Regions from separate parts of the Bradyrhizobium sp. USDA 241 genome, predicted to be linked through region 3. Evidence: predicted binding sites of a transcription regulator. Region 3 holds the regulator's gene; each other region holds the start of a gene.

The links. Region 3 encodes LexA, which represses DNA repair genes until DNA is damaged. Its sites were predicted from a motif close to TGTTCNNNNTGTGTTCNG; they were not measured.
Region 1: a site for LexA is predicted at 3,430-3,447, ahead of ABIF91_RS26110 (PA0069 family radical SAM protein). Genes of this name have one in related genera too.
Region 2: a site for LexA is predicted at 2,416-2,433, ahead of ABIF91_RS19115 (DNA recombination protein RmuC). Genes of this name have one in related genera too.
Region 4: a site for LexA is predicted at 3,419-3,436, ahead of ABIF91_RS26495 (DUF3072 domain-containing protein). Genes of this name have one in related genera too.

The regions. Positions count from the first base shown of each region.
Region 1 covers NZ_JBMGPZ010000005.1:891,700-897,168, reverse strand. The annotation lists gene ABIF91_RS26125 (glycosyltransferase family 39 protein) at 1-603, opposite strand, end outside; gene ABIF91_RS26120 (ribonuclease HII) at 847-1,692, opposite strand; gene ABIF91_RS26115 (VOC family protein) at 1,765-2,220, opposite strand; gene ABIF91_RS26110 (PA0069 family radical SAM protein) at 2,245-3,408, opposite strand; gene ABIF91_RS26105 (phosphoketolase family protein) at 3,618-5,469, shown strand, end outside.
Region 2 covers NZ_JBMGPZ010000004.1:1,985,041-1,990,509, forward strand. The annotation lists gene ABIF91_RS19105 (AmpG family muropeptide MFS transporter) at 1-548, opposite strand, end outside; gene ABIF91_RS19110 (GIY-YIG nuclease family protein) at 729-1,031, opposite strand; gene ABIF91_RS19115 (DNA recombination protein RmuC) at 1,185-2,384, opposite strand; gene def (peptide deformylase) at 2,556-3,083, shown strand; gene fmt (methionyl-tRNA formyltransferase) at 3,222-4,145, shown strand; gene truA (tRNA pseudouridine(38-40) synthase TruA) at 4,145-4,882, shown strand; gene dapE (succinyl-diaminopimelate desuccinylase) at 5,042-5,469, opposite strand, start outside.
Region 3 covers NZ_JBMGPZ010000005.1:3,777,584-3,783,052, forward strand. The annotation lists gene ABIF91_RS40155 (alpha-hydroxy acid oxidase) at 1-767, shown strand, start outside; gene ABIF91_RS40160 (HAD family hydrolase) at 797-1,420, shown strand; gene ABIF91_RS40165 (hypothetical protein) at 1,591-1,797, shown strand; gene glp (gephyrin-like molybdotransferase Glp) at 2,006-3,217, shown strand; gene lexA (transcriptional repressor LexA) at 3,394-4,095, shown strand; gene ABIF91_RS40180 (hypothetical protein) at 4,580-5,014, shown strand; partial or broken gene ABIF91_RS40185 (ComEC/Rec2 family competence protein) at 5,165-5,469, opposite strand, start outside.
Region 4 covers NZ_JBMGPZ010000005.1:971,452-976,920, forward strand. The annotation lists gene ABIF91_RS26475 (universal stress protein) at 1-417, opposite strand, end outside; gene ABIF91_RS26480 (Do family serine endopeptidase) at 624-2,171, shown strand; gene ABIF91_RS26485 (hypothetical protein) at 2,431-2,793, shown strand; gene ABIF91_RS26490 (DUF6496 domain-containing protein) at 2,805-3,098, opposite strand; gene ABIF91_RS26495 (DUF3072 domain-containing protein) at 3,188-3,382, opposite strand; gene ABIF91_RS26500 (hypothetical protein) at 3,498-3,719, shown strand; gene ABIF91_RS26505 (hypothetical protein) at 3,837-4,079, opposite strand; gene ABIF91_RS26510 (hypothetical protein) at 4,174-4,431, opposite strand; gene ABIF91_RS26515 (hypothetical protein) at 4,572-4,793, shown strand; gene ABIF91_RS26520 (HWE histidine kinase domain-containing protein) at 4,790-5,469, opposite strand, start outside.

The DNA.
Region 1 (5,469 bases), 2.9 Mb from region 3:
CCCGCGCAGGGTCCGCCGGCCGCGGGCGGTCGAGACCGCGAAGACGACGATCAGCAGGAGGAGAAAGATCGCCGCCGGTGTCGTCAGCAGCAAGAGGCCCGCTTCGATCGACCAGGCGAACCAGGCATTGCCGCGGCGCTGGCCGATGATCTGCCAGGAATGCAGCAGCAAGAGCGCCCAGAGCGGCCGCGCCAGCACCAGGGGCCCGAAGTCGAGCGCAGGCGAGGAGAAGGCCAGCACTGTCATCGTCAGCAGCACGGCGAGCACCGCCTGCTGCGAGCCGATCACGGCACGGGAGAGATGATAGAGCGCGATGAAGGTCGCGATCTCGCAGAGCTGGGCGAGGACATAGACGCCCAGCATGTGGCCGCCGGCGGCACGATAGGCAATGTCAGCGAGCCAGACCGGCAGCGGCGGGCCGAGATCGGTGCCGACCTGGTATTCCCGACCGAAGGCCAGGAGGGTCGCGACGTTGCCGGGCGGGCTGCGGTAGAACACCAGCGCCACGAACAGCCACATCAAAGCCTGGAGCAGCACGGCGATCCAGACGATCAGCCGCGGCCGGGCGCGAATGAGCTCGATGACCAGGGAGGTAAACCGCATGCAACGTCCGAATGATGCAGCCAGTCCAGCCGGCCCTATTCGCTCACGAACACTTTGATAAGGGGCACCGCGCGTCGTGGCAACTTCGGTCTGCCCCCTCTCCCCGTTCTTACAGGCTGAGGCACAAGCACACCTGCGCACACTTGCGCTATTGGTCGTCATGCCCGGGCTTGGGACGGTGCGCAAGGCGTGGATGGCCGGGTCAAGCCCAGCCATGACGGATGGTAGAGCTGTGGGGTCGATTTAGAGATTTGCCGAGACGTCGATCTCGACGGCCGCGTCCACTTGCACCTCGACCTCTGTCACCGCGAAGAGATCCTGCACCGGCTCGACGGTCCACGGCATGTGCTTGGCGCGGGCGGCGGCGACGGGGGCGAAGAAGCGGCGGTGGTGGACGGAGGGGCCGAGGCGGTCGAGCGCCTCGAGATGGTCGGGGACGGCGTAGCCCTTGTGCTGCTCGAAGCCATAGCCGGGGCAGTCCTGGGCCAGCGCGCACATCAGCCGGTCACGCGTCACCTTGGCGACGATGGATGCCGCGGCGATCGACAGCACGAGACCGTCGCCGCCGATCACGGCCTCGCAATCGCATTCGGTGTCGAGCCGGTCGCGGCCGTCGACGAAGACGTGCCGGGGCGCCTCCGGCAGTGCCACCACGGCGCGCTTCAGTGCCCACAGCGAGGCACGCAGGATGTTGTCGCGGTCGATCCGCGAGGGCGAGGCGACGGCGACCGAGACCTGCGCGGTGGCGCAGATCTTGTCGAACAGCTTCTCGCGCTCCTCGGCAGTCAGCCGTTTCGAATCATCTATGCCGCGCGGAATGCGGTCGGGATCGAGAATCACCGCGGCCGCAACGACGGGGCCCGCCAGCGGGCCGCGGCCGGCCTCGTCGCAGCCGGCAACCGGCCAGACGCCGCGCTTGATCAGCGCGCGCTCGCGGCGGAAGCTCGGGGGAGCAATGGCAATGATACCCTTCTTGCCGGCAGGAACCTTCGGAGCCTTGGCCGGAGGCGCTTTGGCCTCGTTGGCAGGCGCGGCCTCCTTTTTTGGCGCGTCTTTGGTTGGGGTCTTGGCGGACTTGTCCCGAATCATGGCCGGGATCGTGCGCAAGGGGCTTCGCCGGCGCAACCGGGAACCCAGGATATTCCCACTATTCAGGCCGTCCTAGTCCGCCAGATGCACCCGGCGGTCCTCGCCCACCTCGATACCGGGCGCGACCACGACCTCCCAAGGATGGCCGTCGGGGTCGGTGAAATAGCCGGAATAGCCGCCGTAGTCTGTCTCGTGCGCCGCCTTCAGCAAGCTGGCCCCCTTCCTGATGGCGAAGGCCAGCACCGCATCGACCTCCTCACGCGTCCGGCAGTTCCAGGCGAGCGTCATGCCACGAAAGGTCGATGGCCTCGGCGCGTCCTGCAAGGTCGCATCTGCCGCGAGCTGATCCCACGGATACAGGGCGAGCACCGGACCGCCGGCATCGTAGAAGGCGACGGCCTCGCCGGTGGCCTTCAGCCGGCGCGAGAAGCCGAGTGCATCGTAAAAGGCGATGCTGGCGCGGATGTCGCTCACGCCAAGCGTGACGACGGTGAGCCTCGGCAGCGGAGCCGCCAATTCCTGACTCATGCCATGCCTCTTTCACCTTCCCTGTCAGAACAGGCTGAGCTGATCGCCGTTCCGCTTCGGCCGCGCGAAGTGATCCGTTGTCAGCTTGGAGCGCCGCTTGTTGAGGCCGAGCCTGTCGCAGGCGATCTCGAAGCGGCGGCCGATGGTCCAGGCCATCGGGCCGGTGCCCTTCATCCGCTCACCCCATTTCGCGTCGTAGTCGCGCCCACCGCGCATGTCGCGAATCAGCGTGAAGACGTGGCGATAGCGATCCGGATAGTTCGCCATTAGCCATTCGCGGAAGAGATCGCGAACCTCCAGCGGCAGTCGCAGCAGCACATAGGAGGCTTCCTTGACGCCGGCATGGGCGGCGGCATCGAGGATGCGCTCGATCTCGGAATCGTTCAGCGCGGGGATCACGGGCGCGACCATCACCGTGGTCGGAATGCCGGCATCCGAGAGCTGCTTCAGCGCCTCCAGCCGCTTCGGCGGCGTCGAGGCCCGCGGCTCCATGGTGCGCGCCAGTTTCGGATCGAGCGAGGTGACCGAAATCGCGACCTTGGCGAGGTTGCGCTTGGCCATCCGGGCCAGAATGTCGATGTCGCGCACCACCAGCGCCGATTTGGTGACGATGCCGACGGGATGGCTGGCGCGTTCCAGCACCTCGAGGATTCCGCGCATGATCTTTCGCTCGCGCTCGATCGGCTGGTAGGGGTCGGTGTTGGTGCCGATCGCGATCATCCTGGGTTCGTAGCCGGTGGCGGCGAGCTCCTTCTCGAGCAGCGCCGGCGCCTCGGGCTTCACGAACAGCTTCGACTCGAAATCCAGCCCCGGCGAGAGGCCGAGATAGGCATGCGTCGGTCGGGCGAAGCAGTAGACGCAGCCGTGCTCGCAGCCGCGATAGGGATTGATCGAGCGGTCGAAGCCGATGTCTGGGGAATCGTTGCGGGTGATCACCTTGCGCGAGGTGTCGACACCGACACTGGTCTTGAACGGCGGCAGCTCTTCCAGGCTCTGCCAGCCGTCATCGAAAGCGACGCGCGCCTCGGCCTCGTAACGGCCGCTGGCATTGGATTGTGCGCCCCGCCCTCGCCTTCGCGCGCGATCGATGGCGACGCCAAGCTCGGGGAAATCTGAAGGCGCACCCGCCGGCTCGGAGGGCGCCGTGACCGGCGGGTGCTTGAGAGCATGAGAGGATGCTGGACTCATGCAATCAAGATAGCATGCAAACGGAACAAATCAAGAACACAAACAAAAAACGTGAAAACAACCCCATGCATAGTAGCCGCCCAAATTTCGGGCGCGCGGCTTTGACCTCACGCAATACGCCCGTCACGACGATTTCGTTTGATCCCGCACAGGGATCGATCGTGCCGGAACAAAGTTGGTGACGATCGCTGGGTGAAAGCCGAAGGAACATGACAATTCAACAAAAAACGGCCGCTGCGACCGGCGACCTCGATCTGCTCGATCGCTATTGGCGCGCCGCCAACTACCTCTCGGTCGGGCAAATCTACCTGCTCGACAATCCGTTGCTGCGCGAGCCGTTGCGGCCCGAGCACATCAAGCCGCGTTTGCTCGGCCATTGGGGCACCACGCCCGGCCTGAACTTCATCTATGCTCATCTCAATCGCGTGATCCGCGCGCTGGACCTCAACATCATCTATGTCTGCGGGCCCGGCCATGGCGGCCCCGGCATGGTCGCCAACACCTATCTCGAAGGCAGCTACAGCGAGATCTATCCCGACATCGCGCGCGACGCGGACGGATTGCGCAAGCTGTTCAGGCAGTTCTCCTTCCCCGGGGGCATTCCGAGCCACGCGGCGCCGGAAACGCCGGGCTCGATCCACGAAGGCGGCGAACTCGGCTACGCGCTGGTGCACGCCTATGGCGCGGCCTTCGACAATCCTGATTTGGTCGTCGCCTGTGTCGTCGGCGACGGCGAGGCCGAAACCGGCCCTCTCGCCGCGTCCTGGCACTCGAACAAGTTCCTGAACCCGGCGCATGACGGCGCCGTGCTGCCGATCCTGCATCTCAACGGCTACAAGATCGCAAATCCCACCGTGCTCGGACGGATGGGAGATGCGGAGATCCGCGATCTCTTCCGTGGGTACGGCCACGAGCCGCTGTTCGTCACGGGCGATGATCCCAAATTGATGCACCGTGCCATGGCAGATGCGCTCGATGTCGCACTCGCCAGCATCCGCTCGATCCAGCAGCACGCCCGCGACGGGCGGACAAGCGTCGAGCGGCCGCGCTGGCCGATGATCGTGCTGCGCAGCCCGAAGGGCTGGACCGGCCCGAAAGAGGTCGACGGCAAGAAGGTCGAGGGCTTTTGGCGCGCGCATCAAGTGCCGGTCGCAGGCTGCCGGGAAAATCCCGCGCATTTGAAGATACTCGAAGACTGGATGCGTAGCTACGAGCCGGAAAAACTGTTCGACGCGAACGGCGCGCTCGCTCCTGAGCTTCAGGCGCTCGCACCTGAAGGTGTCAGGCGCATGGGCGCCAATCCTCACGCCAATGGCGGCCTGTTGAAAAAGGAGCTGAAGCTGCCCGACTTCCGCAGCTTCGCGGTCGAGGTGCGGCAGCCCGGCGGCACCGTAGCCGAAGCGACGCGCGAGCTCGGCAAATTCCTGCGCGACGTCATCCGCCTCAACGCGCAGCAGCGCAATTTCCGCATCATGGGGCCGGACGAGACCGCGTCGAACCGGCTAGATGCCGTGTTCGAGGCCACCGAACGCGTCTGGATGGAGCCAATCGAATCCTACGACGTGCACCTCGCCCAGGACGGTCGCGTGATGGAGGTCTTGAGCGAGCATCTCTGCCAGGGCTGGCTCGAGGGTTATCTGCTCACGGGACGGCACGGCTTCTTCTCCTGCTACGAGGCCTTCATCCACATCGTGGATTCCATGTTCAACCAGCATGCCAAATGGCTGAAGGTCACGCGCGAGCTGCCGTGGCGGCGCCCGATCGCCTCGCTCAATTATCTCCTGACCTCGCATGTCTGGCGTCAGGACCATAACGGCTTCAGCCATCAGGACCCCGGCTTCGTCGATCTCGTCGCCAACAAGAAAGCGGACATCGTCCGCATCTATTTCCCGCCGGATGCCAACACGCTGTTGTGGATCGCCGATCACTGCCTGCGCACCTACAACCGCATCAACGTCATCGTCGCCGGCAAGCAGCCGGCGCCGCAATGGCTCTCGATGCGGGACGCGGCGACGCATTGCGATGCCGGGATCGGCATCTGGACCTGGGCCGGAACGGAGG
Region 2 (5,469 bases), on a different contig from region 3:
CCCGCGGTCGATATCAGCATGCCGATGCGATAGGCCGCGACATAGGCGGCCATGCCGGCGGCCTGCTCGCTTTCGGGCAGGCTCTCGACGCGGAATGCATCGACGACGATGTCCTGCGTCGAGGACATCGTCGCGACCAGGAGCGCACCAAGCGCGACGAACAGCGGTGAGTGCGCCGGATCGGTCAGCGCCAACAGCAGGATCGCGCCGATCAGCAGCAGCTGCGAAAACACCAGCCACCCACGCCGGCGGCCGAAGGTGCGCGTGAAGAACGGGACATGCAGCGCATCGACCAGAGGCGCCCACAGGAACTTGAGCGTGTACGGCGTTCCAACCAGTGCAAAGAGCCCGATCGTTCCGAGATCGACCCCCGCCTCGGCCATCCATACCAGCAGCGTCGAGCCCGACAGCGCCAGCGGAAGCCCCGAGGAGAAGCCGAGGAAGAGCACGATCAGCACCCGCGGCTGCAGGTAAACGGCAAGGCTGTCGCGCCAGGAGGGCGCAGGGGCCGAGCTTGCGGCGGGCGAAGTCGCGTCGGGTGCGGTCATGGGGCGGTGTTAGCAGATTCTAGGGGAAAAGACTCTTGCGAGCTCGGTGGGGCGGATGCTCTCTCCACCTCTCGATGTCATCGTCCGCGAAGGCGGACGATCCAGTACTCCGCGGCGTCTCGGCTCAATCACACGGGCTGCGGAATACTGGATCCCCCGCCTTCGCGGGGCATGACGGCGTTATGGTGGTCCGGCCATCCCAGGATAGAGATCATCCCAGTTCGGGTTATGCTGCTCGATTAACCGAACCTTCCACGCCCTGTTCCACTTCTTCAGCCGCTTCTCCCGCTTGATCGCATTCTCGGGGTCATCGAACTGCTCGAAATAGACGAGCCGTGCGACGTCGTACTTCTCCGTGAAGCTTTCGATGACCTTTGATTTGTGCTCTGCGACGCAGCGAATAAGGTCGTTCGTTACGCCAATGTACAGCGTGCCACCGATCTTGCTGGCCAGGATATAGACATAGTAGCACCGTGTGCTCATCTGCCGCCTCCCACTCCGCCGTCATCGTCCGCCTTGTGCGCAGATGCGCACCGGGGTGGACGATCCAGTAATCACCAGCGCCTCGGGTTAATCGCGACCGCCGCGGCGTACTGGATGCCCCGCCTGCGCGGGGCATGACAGCGCGCTAGGATTCTACTCCCCAGCCTGGAGCTTCCGCGGGAACAGCTCCGGCGCGGCTGTCGCAACCAGCCGCGGAGCCTCCGGCGTGTCGCTCTTGCTGAAATCCAGCTCCTCGATTCGTCCCGCGCGCTTTTCGATCTTGTCGGCGGAGATCAGCACCTGGCGGACGTCCTCGTTGACGTCGGCAAAATGCTTCTGCAGCTTCAGCACGCGGTCGCGCAGCCGGCCCAAATCGTCGCCGAGCTTGATCACCTCGGTGCGGATCTGGCCGGCGGCATCGCGCATGCGCGCGTCCTTCATGATCTGCTGCATCACCTGGATCGCGAGCATCAGCAGCGAGGGCGACACCAGCACGACGCGGGCGCGATAGGCCTTCTGGATCACGTCGTCGAAACCGTCATGGATCTCGGCGTAGACCGATTCCGACGGCACGAACATCAGCGCCATCTCCTGGGTCTCGCCGGCGACGAGATATTTTTCTGCGATGTCGCTGACATGCTTCATCACGTCGCCGCGCAGCCGTTGCGTGGCGATTCGCCGTTCCTCGTCGGTCCGGGCGTCGTGCAGCGCCGTCATCGCTTCCAGCGGAAATTTGGCGTCGATGCAAAGCGGCCGCTGATCGGGCAGGAACACGACGCAGTCCGGGCGCTTGCCGGTGGAGAGCGTGAACTGGAACTCGTAGGCACCCTTCGGCAGCCCGTCCTGGACGATCGCCTCCATCCGCGCCTGGCCGAAGGCGCCGCGCGACTGCTTGTTGGCGAGCACGTCGCGCAAGGTGGTCACCTGGGTGGTGAGGTCGGTGAGGTTCTTGTGCGCGCTGTCGATGATGCCGAGCCGCTCGTGCAGGGCGCGCAGGCTCTCCATGGTGTTGCGGGTGGAGTGTTCCATGGATTGGCCGACGCGGTGGGTCACCGAATCCAGCCGCTCGTTCACCGCCCGCGCCATCTCGGCCTGACGGCCGGCCAGAGCCTGGGTCATGGCATCGACCCGGCCCGACGACTCGCTCTGCGCCCGCAGCACCTCGCTCAAACGTTCCTCGAGCTCGTCGGCCCGGATGGCGTTGGCCATGGCGAGTTCCGCGCCGCGCCGGCCGGATCGCGCGATTACGACCGCAATCACCACCAGCAGGATGAGAACCAGGGCGCCGAAGCCGATCAGCGCGTCCACGACGCGCACCGGCCACTCGCCGAGGATGAAGATGATGTCGTTCATGCCGACCCTTCTAGCCGATTCGCCGTGGCGCACGAACGAATAGCGAACATTTATGGTCAATGCTCCGTTAATTCTTATGGTTAACGAAACCTGAAGTTTTATGGTTAGCGGAGGGTTAACGGGGTTCCTGGCCGCATTGACCGCATCCGGCGCGCAGCTTAAATCGCCGCCATGGCCCTACGAGAAATCATCATCCTGCCGGACAAGCAGCTGCGCCTGGTCTCCAAGCCGATCGAGAAGGTCACGTCGGAGATCCGCAAGCTTGCCGACGACATGTTCGAGACCATGTACGACGCGCCCGGCATTGGCCTCGCGGCGATCCAGGTCGCGCAGCCCTTGCGGCTGATCACCATGGACCTCGCCAAGCGCGACGAGAACGGCGAGACCAAGCCGCTCCCACGCGTCTTCATCAATCCCGAGATCATCGCCTCGTCCGAGGAACTGTCGGTTTACGAGGAAGGCTGCCTGTCGATCCCCGAATATTACGAGGAGGTCGAGCGCCCGGCGAAGGTGCGCGTGCGCTTCACCGATCTCGACGGCAAGGTGCATGAGGAGGACGCCGAAGGCCTCTTCGCCACCTGCATCCAGCACGAGATCGACCATCTCAACGGCGTGCTGTTCGTCGACTACCTGTCGAAGCTCAAGCGCGACCGCGTGATGAAGAAGTTCGAGAAAGCCGCCAAGCGCGCGGTGGAGTAGGCCACGTCCTCCGCCGTCATGCCCGGCTTCGTGCCGGGCATCCACGTTCTTTGCCGCTTCGAGCAGGAAGAACGTGGATGGCCGGGACAAGCCCGGCCATGACGAGTACCTTGCTCGTTTCGAGGATTGTCTCGCCACATGCCCCTTCGCCTCATCTTCATGGGCACGCCCGATTTCTCCGTGCCGACGCTGCTCGAGCTCGTCGCGCACGGCCACGAGATCGTGGCGGTCTACACCCGCACCCCGAAGCCGGGCGGGCGGCGCGGCCTGCAATTGCAGCCGACGCCGGTCGAGGAAGCCGCGCGAAAACTCGGCCTTCCCGTGCTGACGCCGAAGACGCTGAAGACACCGGAAGCGCTGCAAGAGTTTCGCGCGTTCGAGGCCGATGCCGCCGTCGTCGTCGCCTACGGCATGATCCTGCCGCAGGCGATCCTCGATGCGCCAAAGCTCGGCTGCTACAATCTGCACGCTTCGCTGCTGCCGCGCTGGCGCGGCGCCGCGCCCATCAACCGCGCGATCATGGCCGGCGATGCCGAAAGCGGCGTGATGGTGATGAAGATGGACGTCGGCTTGGATACCGGCGACGTCGCCATGGCCGAGCGCATCGCGATCACCGACAGCATGACCGCGCTCGATCTGCACGATCGCCTGTCCCGGCTGGGTGCCGACCTGATGGTGCGCGCGATGGCGGCGCTCGAACGCGGCGGGCTCCAGCTCAAGAAGCAGGGCGAGGACGGCGTCACCTATGCCGCCAAGATCGAGAAGGCCGAGGCGCGGATCGACTGGACCAGATCGGCGCGCGCCGTGCTGCGCCACATCCACGGCCTGTCGCCGTTTCCCGGCGCCTGGAGTGAGCTTGAGGATGCGCGCGTCAAGATCCTGCGCTGCGAGCTCGCGCAAGGCGCGGGCGAGCCGGGCGCGGTGCTCGACGACCTCCTCACCATTGCCTGCGGCGAGGGCGCGATCCGCATCATCGAGCTCCAGCGCGAGGGCAAGGGCCGGATGCAGGCCGCCGACTTCTTGCGCGGCGTGCCCGTGAGCCCGCCGATGCGGTTCGGTTGATGCCCCGCTACAAGCTCACCATCGAATATGACGGCGCGCCGTTCTTCGGCTGGCAGATGCAGGAGACGCTGCCGTCGGTGCAGGGCGCGCTGCAGGCTGCGGTGAAGGCGATGACCGGGGCGGATTTGCGCGTGCACGGCGCCGGCCGCACCGATGCCGGCGTGCATGCGCGCGGACAGGTCGCGCATGTCGACGTCGACAAGCAGTTTCCACCGGGCCGTTTTCGCGACGGGCTCAACGCGCATCTGCGCCCGCATCCGATCGCCGTGCTCGAGGCCGAGATCGTGCCCGACAGCTTCGAGGCGCGCTTCTCGGCGGTCAAGCGCCACTACCGCTATCGCATCGTCAATACCCGCGCCAACCTCGCGCTCGACGCCGGCCACGCCTGGCGCGTGCCGCGCAAGCTCGATGCCGACGCGATGCATGCGGCGGCGCAGCGCCTGCTCGGCAAGCACGATTTCACCACCTTCCGCGACACCGAGTGTCAGGCCAAGTCGCCGGAGAAGACGCTCGACCAGCTCGACGTGATCCGCGACGGCCGCGAGATCACGATTCTCACTTCGGCGCGCTCGTTCCTGCACAGCCAGGTACGCTCGATGGTGGGCTCGCTGGTCTGGGTCGGCGAGGGGCGCTGGACCGCCGACGATCTCTCTGCCGCGTTAGCAGCCCGCAACCGCGCCGCCTGCGGCATCGTCGCTCCGCCGGAGGGACTGTATCTGATGAAGGTGGATTATTGAGGTGAGGCGCGCTGCTGCCACACCCTCAGTGTCATGCCCCGCGAAAGCGGGGCATCCAGTACGCCGCGGCCTCGCGGCTCAATCAAAACTGTCTCTGGAATACTGGATCGCCCGATCAAGTCGGGCGATGACAGCTCTCTTTGTGGAGGCAACAGTGCCTCAAGCAAAATACCGCGTCAGGATCCCGCGATAGACCCGCGTCAGCTTCTCCAGATCCGCAACCGGCACGCGCTCGTCGACCTGATGCATGGTCTGGCCGACCAGGCCGAACTCGATCACCGGGCAATAGCTGGAGATGAAGCGCGCATCCGAGGTGCCGCCGGAGGTCGACAGCTCCGGCTTGCGGCCCGTCACCTCCTCGATCGCGGCGACGGCGAGATCGGTGAAGGGGCCGGGCTTGGTCACGAACACGTTGGAGTTCGACGGCTCCCAGACGATGCGGGCCTTGATACGGTTGCCGCAGGCCTTGGCGAGGCGGGCCTCGACCAGTTCGCGCAGGGATGTCTGCGTGTGGTTGTCGTTGTAGCGGATGTTGAATCGGGCGCGGGCCTCGCCGGGGATGACGTTGAACGCCTTGTTGCCGACGT
Region 3 (5,469 bases):
TGCTGAGCTCGGTGTCCGAGCCAGGACTGGAGAAGACCGCCGAAGCCGCGCCCGACGCGCTGCGCCTCTATCAGCTTTATGTCCGCGGCGACGATGCCTTCGTCGCCGATGTCGTCAGCCGGGCCGAGAAGAACGCCTATGCCGCCTTCTGCCTGACCGTCGACACCGCCCATTACAGCCGTCGTGAACGCGACATCGCCAAGCGCTACGTTCGCGAGAGCCGCCTGCGCGCCACCGGAGGCGATTTCCAGAAGGGCCTGGAGTGGCGGACCGTGAAGATGATCAAGGACAAGTTCAAAATACCGCTGATCCTCAAGGGCATTGCCACGGCAGAGGACGCGCTGATCGCGCTCGATCACGGCGTCGAGTGGATTTACGTCTCCAACCATGGCGGCCGCCAGCTCGACCACGGCCGCGGCGCCATGCATGTGCTGCCCGAGATTGTCGATGCCGTGAAGGGCCGCGCCAAGATCATGGTCGACGGCGGCTTCGGCCGCGGCACCGACATCGTCAAGGCGATCGCGGCGGGCGCGGACCTTGTCGGCATCGGCCGGCTGCAGTGCTGGGCGCTGGCGGCGGCAGGCGAAGCCGGTGTCACACGGATGCTGGAGCTGCTCGAGGACGAGGTGCTGCGCTGCCTTGGCCTCCTGGGCGCCACTACATTCGCCGAGGTCGACAAATCCTGCCTGCATCCGGCGACCGCCACCAACGCGCCCAGCGTGTTCAGCGCATTCCCGCTGTTCGACCATGAGCCCTATCGCTACTGACTTGCCGATACTGAAGTGAAAAGGACGCAATGACATCGCTCTCTCCCGGCAGCGCGGATGCGCTTCTGTTCGACCTCGGGCGCGTGGTGCTCGATATCGACTTCTCCAAGGCGATCGCCTGCTGGGCGGGACATGCCGGCTGCCAGCCCGAGGCCATCGTCGCGCGCTATGTGCGCGACGAGGCCTACCGGCTGCACGAGATGGGCAAGATCAGCGACGAGGACTATTTCGCCTCGCTGCGTGCGTCACTCGGAATCGGCATCTCGGACGCGCAGTTCCTGGAAGGCTGGAACGCGATCTTCGCAGGCGAGATGCCCGACATCGCCGAACTGTTGCCGCGCGCGGCGAAGCAGATGCCGCTCTACGCCTTCTCCAACACCAATCGGCCGCACGTGGACTATTTCTCGAAGGAATATGCCGGCGTGCTCGGCCATTTCCGCGAGCTGTATCTGTCGTCCAGCATCGGCCTGCGCAAACCGGACGCGGAGGCGTTCGACCACGTCGTCGCCGCGATCGGCGTGCCGGCGGAGCGCATCGTATTCTTCGACGACCTCGCCGAGAACATCGAGGGCGCGCGGGCGCGCGGTTTGAACGCCGTGCACGTGACGTCGCCGGGCGACGTCGGGAACGCGTTGAGGGCACTTGGCATCTAAATGCCAGGCAGTCGCCGCGACAGGTCATGCCCTCGGTTCCCGGAGCCAAATTGCGGAAGAGAAGATGAGGAACCCAACCCCTTTGTGCATTTTTGTACGGAGTTCCGGGAACGGAGTACCACCCTTCGGACTCATGAGTCCGTTGGGATTTCTACATCGGACGGATCGACGTGCTGGGCAAAACCTATCTCACCAAGCAGGCCTCACTCCTGCTCGAATTCGCCAGAACCACCTCGGATTCTGACCTTTCCGCCAAGCTGATCAGCAAGGCGGCCGACCTGAAGTCCCTGGCCGATCCGCTGCCCGACAAGGATCAAGGTCCCAAAGCTCCCGACGTGGCACCGGACGACGGCCCGGACCGTCCGAGCGGGAGTTGACCGATGCCGGCCGTGGCGCTCGTTCTTCTCGTGCTCGCCATGGCCGTCCTCGTGCCGGTCGGTCTTGCCTTCCAGATCATGCCGCGGCGGACTTGAGCTCCCTCCTCCACGACGGAAATCACGCCGGATAAATCATTCTGCGTGCTGCTTTGCCTCGCGCGTGCACTCGGCTAGAACTCTCGCCAACGATTTGCAGGAGTTTCCGCCCGTGGCCCTGATGCCGGTTTCTGACGCGCTCGCCGCGGTGCTGGCGGATGCAGAGCCGCTGGCTGAAGAGATGGTCTCCCTCAATGAGGCGTACCATCGCGTGCTGGCGCGCGACGTCGCGGCGCGGCGCACGCAGCCACCGCAGGCCATGTCGGCGATGGACGGCTATGCCGTGCGCGCGGCTGACGCGGCAACGGTCGATTCCAGGTTGGCACTGGTCGGCGAGGTCGCGGCGGGTCGTCCGTTCGCGGGAAGGGTCGGCCCCGGCGAAGCCGTGCGGATCTTCACCGGCGGCGTCGTTCCCGATGGCGCCGACGCGGTCGTGATCCAGGAGGATACGGTTGCCGACGGCAAGCAGATCACGATCAAGGAAGCCGCGATTCCCGGTCGGCACATTCGCCCCGCCGGCGTCGACTTCTCTGAGGGCGACGTGCTCCTACGCAGAGGAACTCGTCTCACCGAGCGCGATCTCGCGCTGGCTGCCGGAATGAATCACCCGCATCTCGCCGTCTGCCGCCGTCCGAGGGTCGCGATCCTCGCCACCGGCGACGAGCTGGTGATGCCCGGCACCACGCCCGGACACGGCCAGATCGTCTATTCCAATGGCTATGCCCTGCACGCGCTCGCCCGCAGCGAGGGCGCCGAGACCATCGACCTCGGCGTTGCCGCCGATACGCTGGAGGCCACTTCCGCCGGCATCCGTCGCGCCCGGGAGAGCGGCGCCGACATCCTGATCACGACCGGTGGTGCCTCGGTCGGCGACCACGATCTGGTCCAGCAGGCGCTCAAGGACGAAGGCATCTCGATGTCGTTCTGGAAGATCGCGATTCGGCCCGGCAAGCCGATGATGCACGGACGACTCGGCGCAATGCGCGTGATCGGCCTGCCCGGCAATCCCGTGTCGTCTTACGTGTGCGCCTTCCTGTTCATGGTGCCGCTGATTCGCGCGCTGTCGGGCCGTTCAGTGATTCATCATCGCCGCGAGCGCGCCGTGCTGGGCCGCGATCTCGATGCCAACGACCAGCGCGAGGACTATCTGCGTGCGCGCCTGAAACAGCGTGACGACGGCGCGTTCGTCGCCGTTCCCGTGAGCCATCAGGACTCCTCTCTGCTTGCGAATCTCGCTGCGGCGCAGGTACTTCTCGTGCGCGCACCGTTCGCGCCGAGGGCCGAGGCCGGCACGCCTTGCGAGGTGTTGCGCCTGCCCGCCTGAGCTGCACGGCCACACGCATCGCGCGAGCTTGGCTCTGTTCACCGTAAATTAAGCAGTTGCGGAACACATATCGAACATATAGTGTCCGTTCATGATTTGTTTCGAGGATGTAGCGGCTTATCGCTGACTTCCTCGTCTCGGACTCGAACGACATCAACCGGGGGACTTTGGTCGAGATGTTGACGCGCAAACAATACGAGCTTCTGCGATTCATCAGCGAACGTCTGAAGGAAAGCGGCGTGCCGCCGTCCTTCGACGAGATGAAGGATGCGCTCGACCTGCGCTCGAAGTCAGGCATCCATCGCCTGATCACTGCGCTCGAGGAGCGCGGCTTCATCCGCCGCCTGCCCAACCGCGCCCGCGCCATCGAGGTGATCAAGCTGCCCGAGCTGCAGGCCGCCGCCGGCAGTCGCCGCGGCTTCACGCCGAGCGTCATCGAGGGCAATCTCGGCAAGGTGCGCGCGACCTCCAGCCCGCCTGTGGACGAGGGCGAGCGTCCCGTCGCGGTGCCCGTGATGGGCCGCATCGCGGCCGGCACGCCGATCGAGGCGCTGCAGACCCGCAGCCACACCATCAGCGTGCCGCCCGACATGCTCGGCTCGGGCGAGCACTACGCGCTCGAGGTGCGCGGCGATTCGATGGTCGAGGCCGGCATCCTCGACGGCGACATGGCGCTGATCCAGCGCAACGAGAGCGCCGATACCGGCGACATCGTGGTAGCGCTGATCGACGACGAGGAAGCCACGCTCAAGCGCTTCCGCCGCCGCGGCGCCTCTATCGCGCTCGAGCCCGCCAATGCCGCCTATGAGGTCCGTATTCTTCCGCCGAACCGCGTGAAGATCCAGGGCAAGCTGATCGGGCTTTACCGCAAGTATTGAGCGGTCGTTCGATATCTATTGGAGCGGATCGCTATCCGCTCCGGCTGGATGGTTTTTCCGGTTCTGCTCAGATGGTCCGGCCCCCTCTTTCGGCGCCACATCCTCGACACGCCGCACAACGCATCATCGCGTCGCGGCCTGAGAGTGCGAAGGGACGTGATGCGCCAGACTTATCATGGACGATGTTGCGGCGCCGATCGCAGCATCGGCGACGTAAGCCACTGCCATACAATCGCACCGCCATTCGGCAAGCGAGCGGCAATACTCAGGCTGGTCGGCGCCCGCGAGGCACTGACACGCGCCTTCCGAATTCACAGGCGTCGGCTTTGTTCCTATCGAATCCGGGAAAGATAATGTGATCGCGGCTTGCGGACGCAGCCGCAGATTTGCCTACAACGAAGCAGAACGTTGCGTGCTTCCACCTGATAGAGGCCTGCGCCTCCAAAAGAGGTGCGGGTTGCTATCTTCGCATGAGGAGCACCCGATGTGTGACTACAGCCTGCATGCCGTCGCGACGCGCCCCGCCGAAGTCGGCGAGACGATCGTCACGACAACCTTCCGTGGCACCTCGACGCGCGGCTTCGCCTCCGAAGCCGATCTCTCCGTCGCGGTCTGCTTGCTGCCGGGAACGGAGCTCGCTTTCGCCGACAACGTCCGTTACGACAATCGCTGGATCTGGACGCGTACCGTGAACTCCCGCGTCGGCAAGTTCGGCAAGATCGACCCGCACATTCCCGATCGCCATCATGACGCGATCGAATTTCCCGACGGCAAATACGTGCTGGTGACACAGCTCGTCGAAGGCCAGCGCGCGACCGTGCTGCAACTGCCGGTGACCCAGCCGGTTGGCGAGCGCGAGCACAAGCCGCAGATCGTCGCCGACACGCGGTCCACAATCACGCGTCTGCCGATCGGCTGACGTCGTCGCCCCCGGCCGATGGTCGTGGGCCAGGAATGAAATGCCATCGCCGGCCGAGGCCGGCGAGATGGTATGGGTTGCGTCCTGCGAAATCCGGTCCGATCGACCTCCCCCGCATCGCTCCTCAATCGTCCGCCTGCAAGTCCGTCTGTCCGTCTCCGATGGCGTTGCGTCCCGGTTGCGGGGCACGGCCGTCTTCGGCGCAAGGCTGCCGTCGAAATCCCCCTCGCCGGCGCCGGCCGGCAGCCAGGGGCGGCTTGTGCCTCTCGCCCTCACCGCCCGAACCGAGAAGCCGTCACCGCTCTGCGTCAGAGCCAGCGCGCCCTGACTGGCGAGCCGTGGCCTGTCGACCACCATCGCCGCGCAATCGGGCGGCGTAGGCCGCGCCGTCACCACCAGCGCAGCGCGGCTGCAATCATCAGCCAGCGCCTCGCTGCGCAACGCCAACGCGACAA
Region 4 (5,469 bases), 2.8 Mb from region 3:
GCCTGCCTGAAACAGGATCTCGCCCGGCACGTCGTTGTCAAACGCGCCCTGCGTCGGATCCGGCTGGACCACGATGCTGAGGTCGCGCAGTCGCGCCATCTCGCCGAGCGAGACGGCCGCATCCGCCGGGATCGCGCCGAGCGCGTGGCAAGTGTAGGAGATGCCGGCGTTTGCCGCTTCGCTCCTGAACACCGCGAGCGCGGCCTCGGCCCGCTCCACGGCCCGCTCGCGCTCCAGTTCGAACACGGCCGCCACCGCCGCGCCGCCCTCCATCACGTAAGCTGCACTGGTTGCGACATAGCCGACCGCGACCGCGTCGAGATGAGCGTTGAGGTACGACGCGAGCGAGATCGAGCCCTCGATCGCAGACCGCATGGGACGTTCGGTGGGAATGTGGACGAGAATGTCTTTGTACATGGCGCGCCTCCGGTGGACCTCATGGGCGCAGTTTTTCACTGCGCGAAGCGCCCGTGTTGAGCTGCATCAAATGGGCGGCGACGATTTGCCGGCTGCGCCCGCCCTCCCGTTCTTTGCCGAGATTTAATCGAATGGACGGGACGCCGTAAGGTGGCAGCGACCATGTTGAGGGCAAGGCGACACCAGCTCAACATGGATATTTCGACATGAACGATCGCGTCAATTCCGACACCACCACGTCCCGCAAGATCTTGAGGCCGCGCCGGCTCGCGCTGCTCGGCACCGTGGCCGCGCTGGGCGTGGCCGCCCTGTCAATGGCGCCAGGCTCCGCGCCGTTCGGTACGAACTCCTTCATTGCGCCGGCTCAGGCTGCGGAAGCCGCCGCGACGCCGCCGGGCTTCGGCGATCTGGTCAGCAAGGTCAAACCCGCGGTGATCTCGGTGCGGGTGAAGATCGACCAGGACAACGACAAGACCGCGATGCTGCAGCAGAACCGGATGGATTCGGACGAGGATACGCCGTTCGACCAGTTCTCGCGACAGTTCGGCTTCCGCTTCCCGGGCGGCATGAACGGCACGCCTCGCCAGCGCCATCAGATGATCACGGGCGAAGGGTCCGGCTTCTTCATTTCCCCCGACGGCTATGCCGTGACCAACAACCACGTCGTCGACCACGCCGAGTCCGTGCAGGTGACGATGGATGACGGCACGACCTACACTGCGAAAGTCGTCGGGACCGATCCGAAGACCGATCTCGCGCTGATCAAGGTCGATGGCAAGAAGGACTTTCCGTTCGTCAAATTCTCCGACCAGAAGCCGCGTATCGGCGACTGGGTGGTCGCGGTCGGCAATCCCTTCGGTCTTGGCGGCACTGTGACCGCCGGCATCGTCTCGGCCAGCGGCCGGGATATCGGCAATGGTCCCTATGACGATTTCATCCAGATCGATGCGCCCATCAACAAGGGCAATTCCGGCGGCCCGGCCTTCGACATGAACGGCAACGTGATCGGCGTGAACACTGCGATCTTCTCGCCCTCGGGCGGCTCGGTCGGCATCGGCTTCGACATTCCCGCCTCGACCGCCAAGCTCGTCGTCGCACAATTGAAGGACAAGGGCGTGGTCACCCGAGGCTGGCTCGGCGTGCAGGTGCAGCCCGTGACGTCTGATATTGCCGACAGCCTCGGCCTCAAGGAGGCGCGCGGCGCGATCGTCGACAATCCGCAGGATGGCAGCCCGGCGGCGAAGGCCGGCATCGAGGCGGGGACCGTCATCACCGCCGTCAACGGCACCACGATCAAGGACTCCCGCGATCTCGCGCGCACCATCGCCACCCTGGCGCCGGGCACGTCCGTGAAGCTCGATGTCTTCCGCAAGGGCGACAGCAAAACGGTGACCCTCGCGCTCGGCGAGCTGCCGAACGAGCGGCAAGCCAAAGGAAATGGCAATGCCGACGAGGGCAGGGGGCAGCCGAATGCCGGCACGCCGCGCCTCGGCCTCAGCCTGGCGCCGGCAGGTGACGTCCAGGGTGCGGGCCAGAAGGGTGTCGTCGTCACCGAGGTCGATCCGCAAGGGCCGGCGGCACAGCGCGGCATTCAGACCGGCGACGTCATCCTCAATGTCGGCGGCAAGGCGGTCGCCAATGTCGGCGAGGTCCGTTCGGAACTGGCGCAGGCCAAATCTTCGGGCAAGCGCAGCGTGCTGTTGCAGGTCAGAAGCGCAGAGGCGACAAGATTCGTCGCAGTTCCGCTCGCGTAGAGCCGCGCGCGTCGAGCGACCCACGTCAAAAAAGGCGGCCCTCGGGGCCGCCTTTCCTGTTCAGCCTCGAAGATCCCGTTGGGTTATTGATAATATTCTCGTTAACCACAGGAATGGTGACGCAGTTCGTCCGAAAAAGCCGTGTTCGTTCATCACAGTTCCAACACCGCTGCGGCAAGGAAGCCGCAAAGGTGGGTTGCAGTCGTGGAACTTCGAGCCTGCCGCCGCTTTTGGCGGTTCGCATTTGATCGGTGCCGACATGGTTCGATTGAAGCTCTCGCGGAGGAGTGCACTGCTCGTAGCGTCATTGGTGCTCTGGGGCGGATACGCGCTCGGGCGTGACGACGGCCGCTACGCGAACTCCCCCCTGAAACCATGGTTCGACGGTCTGCGCAGCCAGCTCGGCCCGTGCTGCTCGGATGCTGATGGATTTGCCGTCGCCGATCCCGACTGGGAGTCGCACAACGGTCGTTACCGCGTGCGTCTGGACGGGCAGTGGATAGATGTGCCGGACGAAGCCGTCATCACCGAGCCGAACCGGGCCGGCCGCACCATGGTGTGGCCGGTGAAGACGGCGTTCGGGATTTCGATCCGCTGCTTCATGCCGGGCAGCATGATCTGAGGCGGTCAGCGTCAGCGCTTGCTGGATTTGCGCTTCGACGACTTCTTAGACGACTTGCTTGACTTAGACGATTTTCTCGACGTCTTCTTGGCACTCTTCCGCTTCGATGCCTTCTTCGGGACCTTCTTGCCCTTCTTGCGCGCCTTCGACAGTCCGATCGCGATTGCCTGCTTGCGGCTCTTCACGCGGCCGCCGCGTCCCCCGCGCCCGCTCTTCGCGGTACCCTTTTTGTAGCGCCGCATCTCGCTTTCGACATCGCTGCCGGAGCTGCGTGAGTAGCGACGTTTCTTTGCCTTGCGTGCCATGCATGCTCTCCCTTGGCGAGGAGAACCATTCGGCTCAGCCATGGTTCCGGCAGCGCGTACGCAACGTGCAGGCGCGTGACGCAGCCAGTCTAGAAGGAGTTCGCCAGCTCGATCTCCGCCTCCAGCGCCTGGATGCGCCGTGCGGCCTCACCGAAGGACAGGTCCCGTGCAAATTGGGCGGGTTGATAGGCCTCTTCGCTCAGCCGCTTCAGCCTGAGACCCTGCGCCCGCGTCATCTGCTCGCCGAGAAAAACCCTGGCGTCGTATTTACCTTGAACCTGCATCTGCATTCTCCGTTCTGAAATCGTGACTTGACTATATGTTCTTATTTTGTTCTAACAAGCCATGGACAACAGAATTAATGAAATTCGACGTAAAATCAGAGTCTTGAGGCTCGAAATGGCCGACGTCGAGGCGTCGGTGCGCGGTCTCGTCGAGCGCGGCTGCGACTGCACGGAAAGGGCCCTGGCGCAGATGGATCTGCGCCGGAGAATCAACCTCCTGATCGGCGAATGGAAGGCAGCTGGTGGCAGCGACGTTCTGCCTGACGTTCGCGACCGGGTGCGCCTTCGTCCCGCGAAGGCGGGCGGCAATCCCGTGCGCGCGAGCGGGCCCCGCTGATCAGGCAGCGGGCGGTGGAGGAGCATCCGGGCGTGTACCGGATTTGAAACTGCGCCCGAGTCCCAAGAGAAAGGGCCCCGCAATGGGCGGAGCCCTCGATGGATTCCAGGGAGTGGCCTATTTGGTGTTGGTCATGCCGCCCTTGTTCGTCATGGTGCCGCCCTGATCGGAGCCGGGGCCGGAACCGCCTTGGCCGGAAGGATCAGCGCCCTTGGAGGATTTGGTGTTGGCGCCGGTGGTCTGCGACGATGACATCGAGGATCCATGCTTGGCCTTGTGTGACTTGGCCTGCACGGCGAACGGCGCGGCGGCAAGGCCGGTTGCCAACATTACGGCGAGAGCGAGCTTGGTCGTCTTCATGCGGGAAACTCCCTGAGTTAATTTGACGCAGGCAGCCAACCGCTCTTCGCCGCAGGAGTTCCCGACAAAGCATCTCCCGCGGGTCACGCGCGCTTCAAGATTGCTTGTCCTCATCAATGATGAAGACGACGCCGGTGAGCGTCGCACCGATCGCGAACGTCGTCACCAAGGTGAGAGTGAAGACCAGAATGGCCTGGCTTCCGCCGTTATTGAGCAGGTTGGCCACGGCTGGATTGGACAGGACGAGCATGAGGCTGAAGGTGAGGCCGAGGGCCGCGCCCATCATTGCATGCGTCATCAGCTTGATAAGTCCGCTGGCGGAGATCAGCTCAGACGACTTCTTCGTGCGCATGGGAGTGCATCCCGAATTGGCATGCAAACACCCGCGTGATTGCCTGGTTCCATTCGGTTGAAATAATTGTCATCGCCCGCTTCATCCGACGTTCATGCCGGGCTTGCGAGGATGAGCGCCATCAAAACGGGAACATGGATATGGGTAAGGTAGTCTTTCTTTACCGCTCGCTGGCCTATCGCAACGCGGCTGCGGACATCCTGCGCAAGGCCCGCAGGCTACCGCGCGGAGCAGAGCGAAGCGCGGCGCGTCGCTACGCCAGGGCCCTGCGCGATCTCGCCCGAACGGAAGCCTGGCTGGAAGGGCGGGTCCCGCGCGAACCGCGGATGGCCCAGCGCATGACGACCGCGGCCTCCGGCTAGCCGGACGCGCGCTGCAACTCTGCGGAGCCGCTGGTGTCGAACTTGCCGGGTCCGGCGGTGGCTGTCCTGCGCGTCAGCGGCACCTCCAGGCGGCACAACAGGCCTTCGGCGCGCCAATCGAACTGCGCCTGTCCGCCAAGCTGGGACTCCACGCTCGCAAGCAGGCTTCGCGTTCCGAAGCCGCGAGATTTCGGTGCCATGACCAGCGGACCGCCGGATTCCTCCCAGCTCAGCGTGAGCAGCTCGTCCTCGACCCGCCAATCGATCGCGAGCCGCCCAGATCGAGTCGAGAGTGCGCCATACTTCGCCGAGTTGGTGAAGAGCTCGTGCAGCGCGAGCGCCAGCGTCTGGGCCGTCGCCGGCAGCAACTGAACCTCGGGACCTGCCAATCTGATCTGGTCGCCGAGCGAATAGGGCGCAAGCTCCTCGTCGATCAGCCTGGAGAGCTCGGCGCCCTGCCAGCTCGACAGCGACAGGATGGTGTGCACGCGCGCCAGTGCATTGATGCGTCCCTCGACGGCGTTGACGTAGTCCTTGACCTCGTCCGCCCGGGTGAGGCGCACGATCGACTGCGCCAGCGCCAGCGCGTTCTTGGCGCGATGATCGACTTCCCGCGCCAGGAGATTCTGCCGCTCCTCGGCGCGTTTGCGTTCGGTGATATCGACGGTGACGCCGC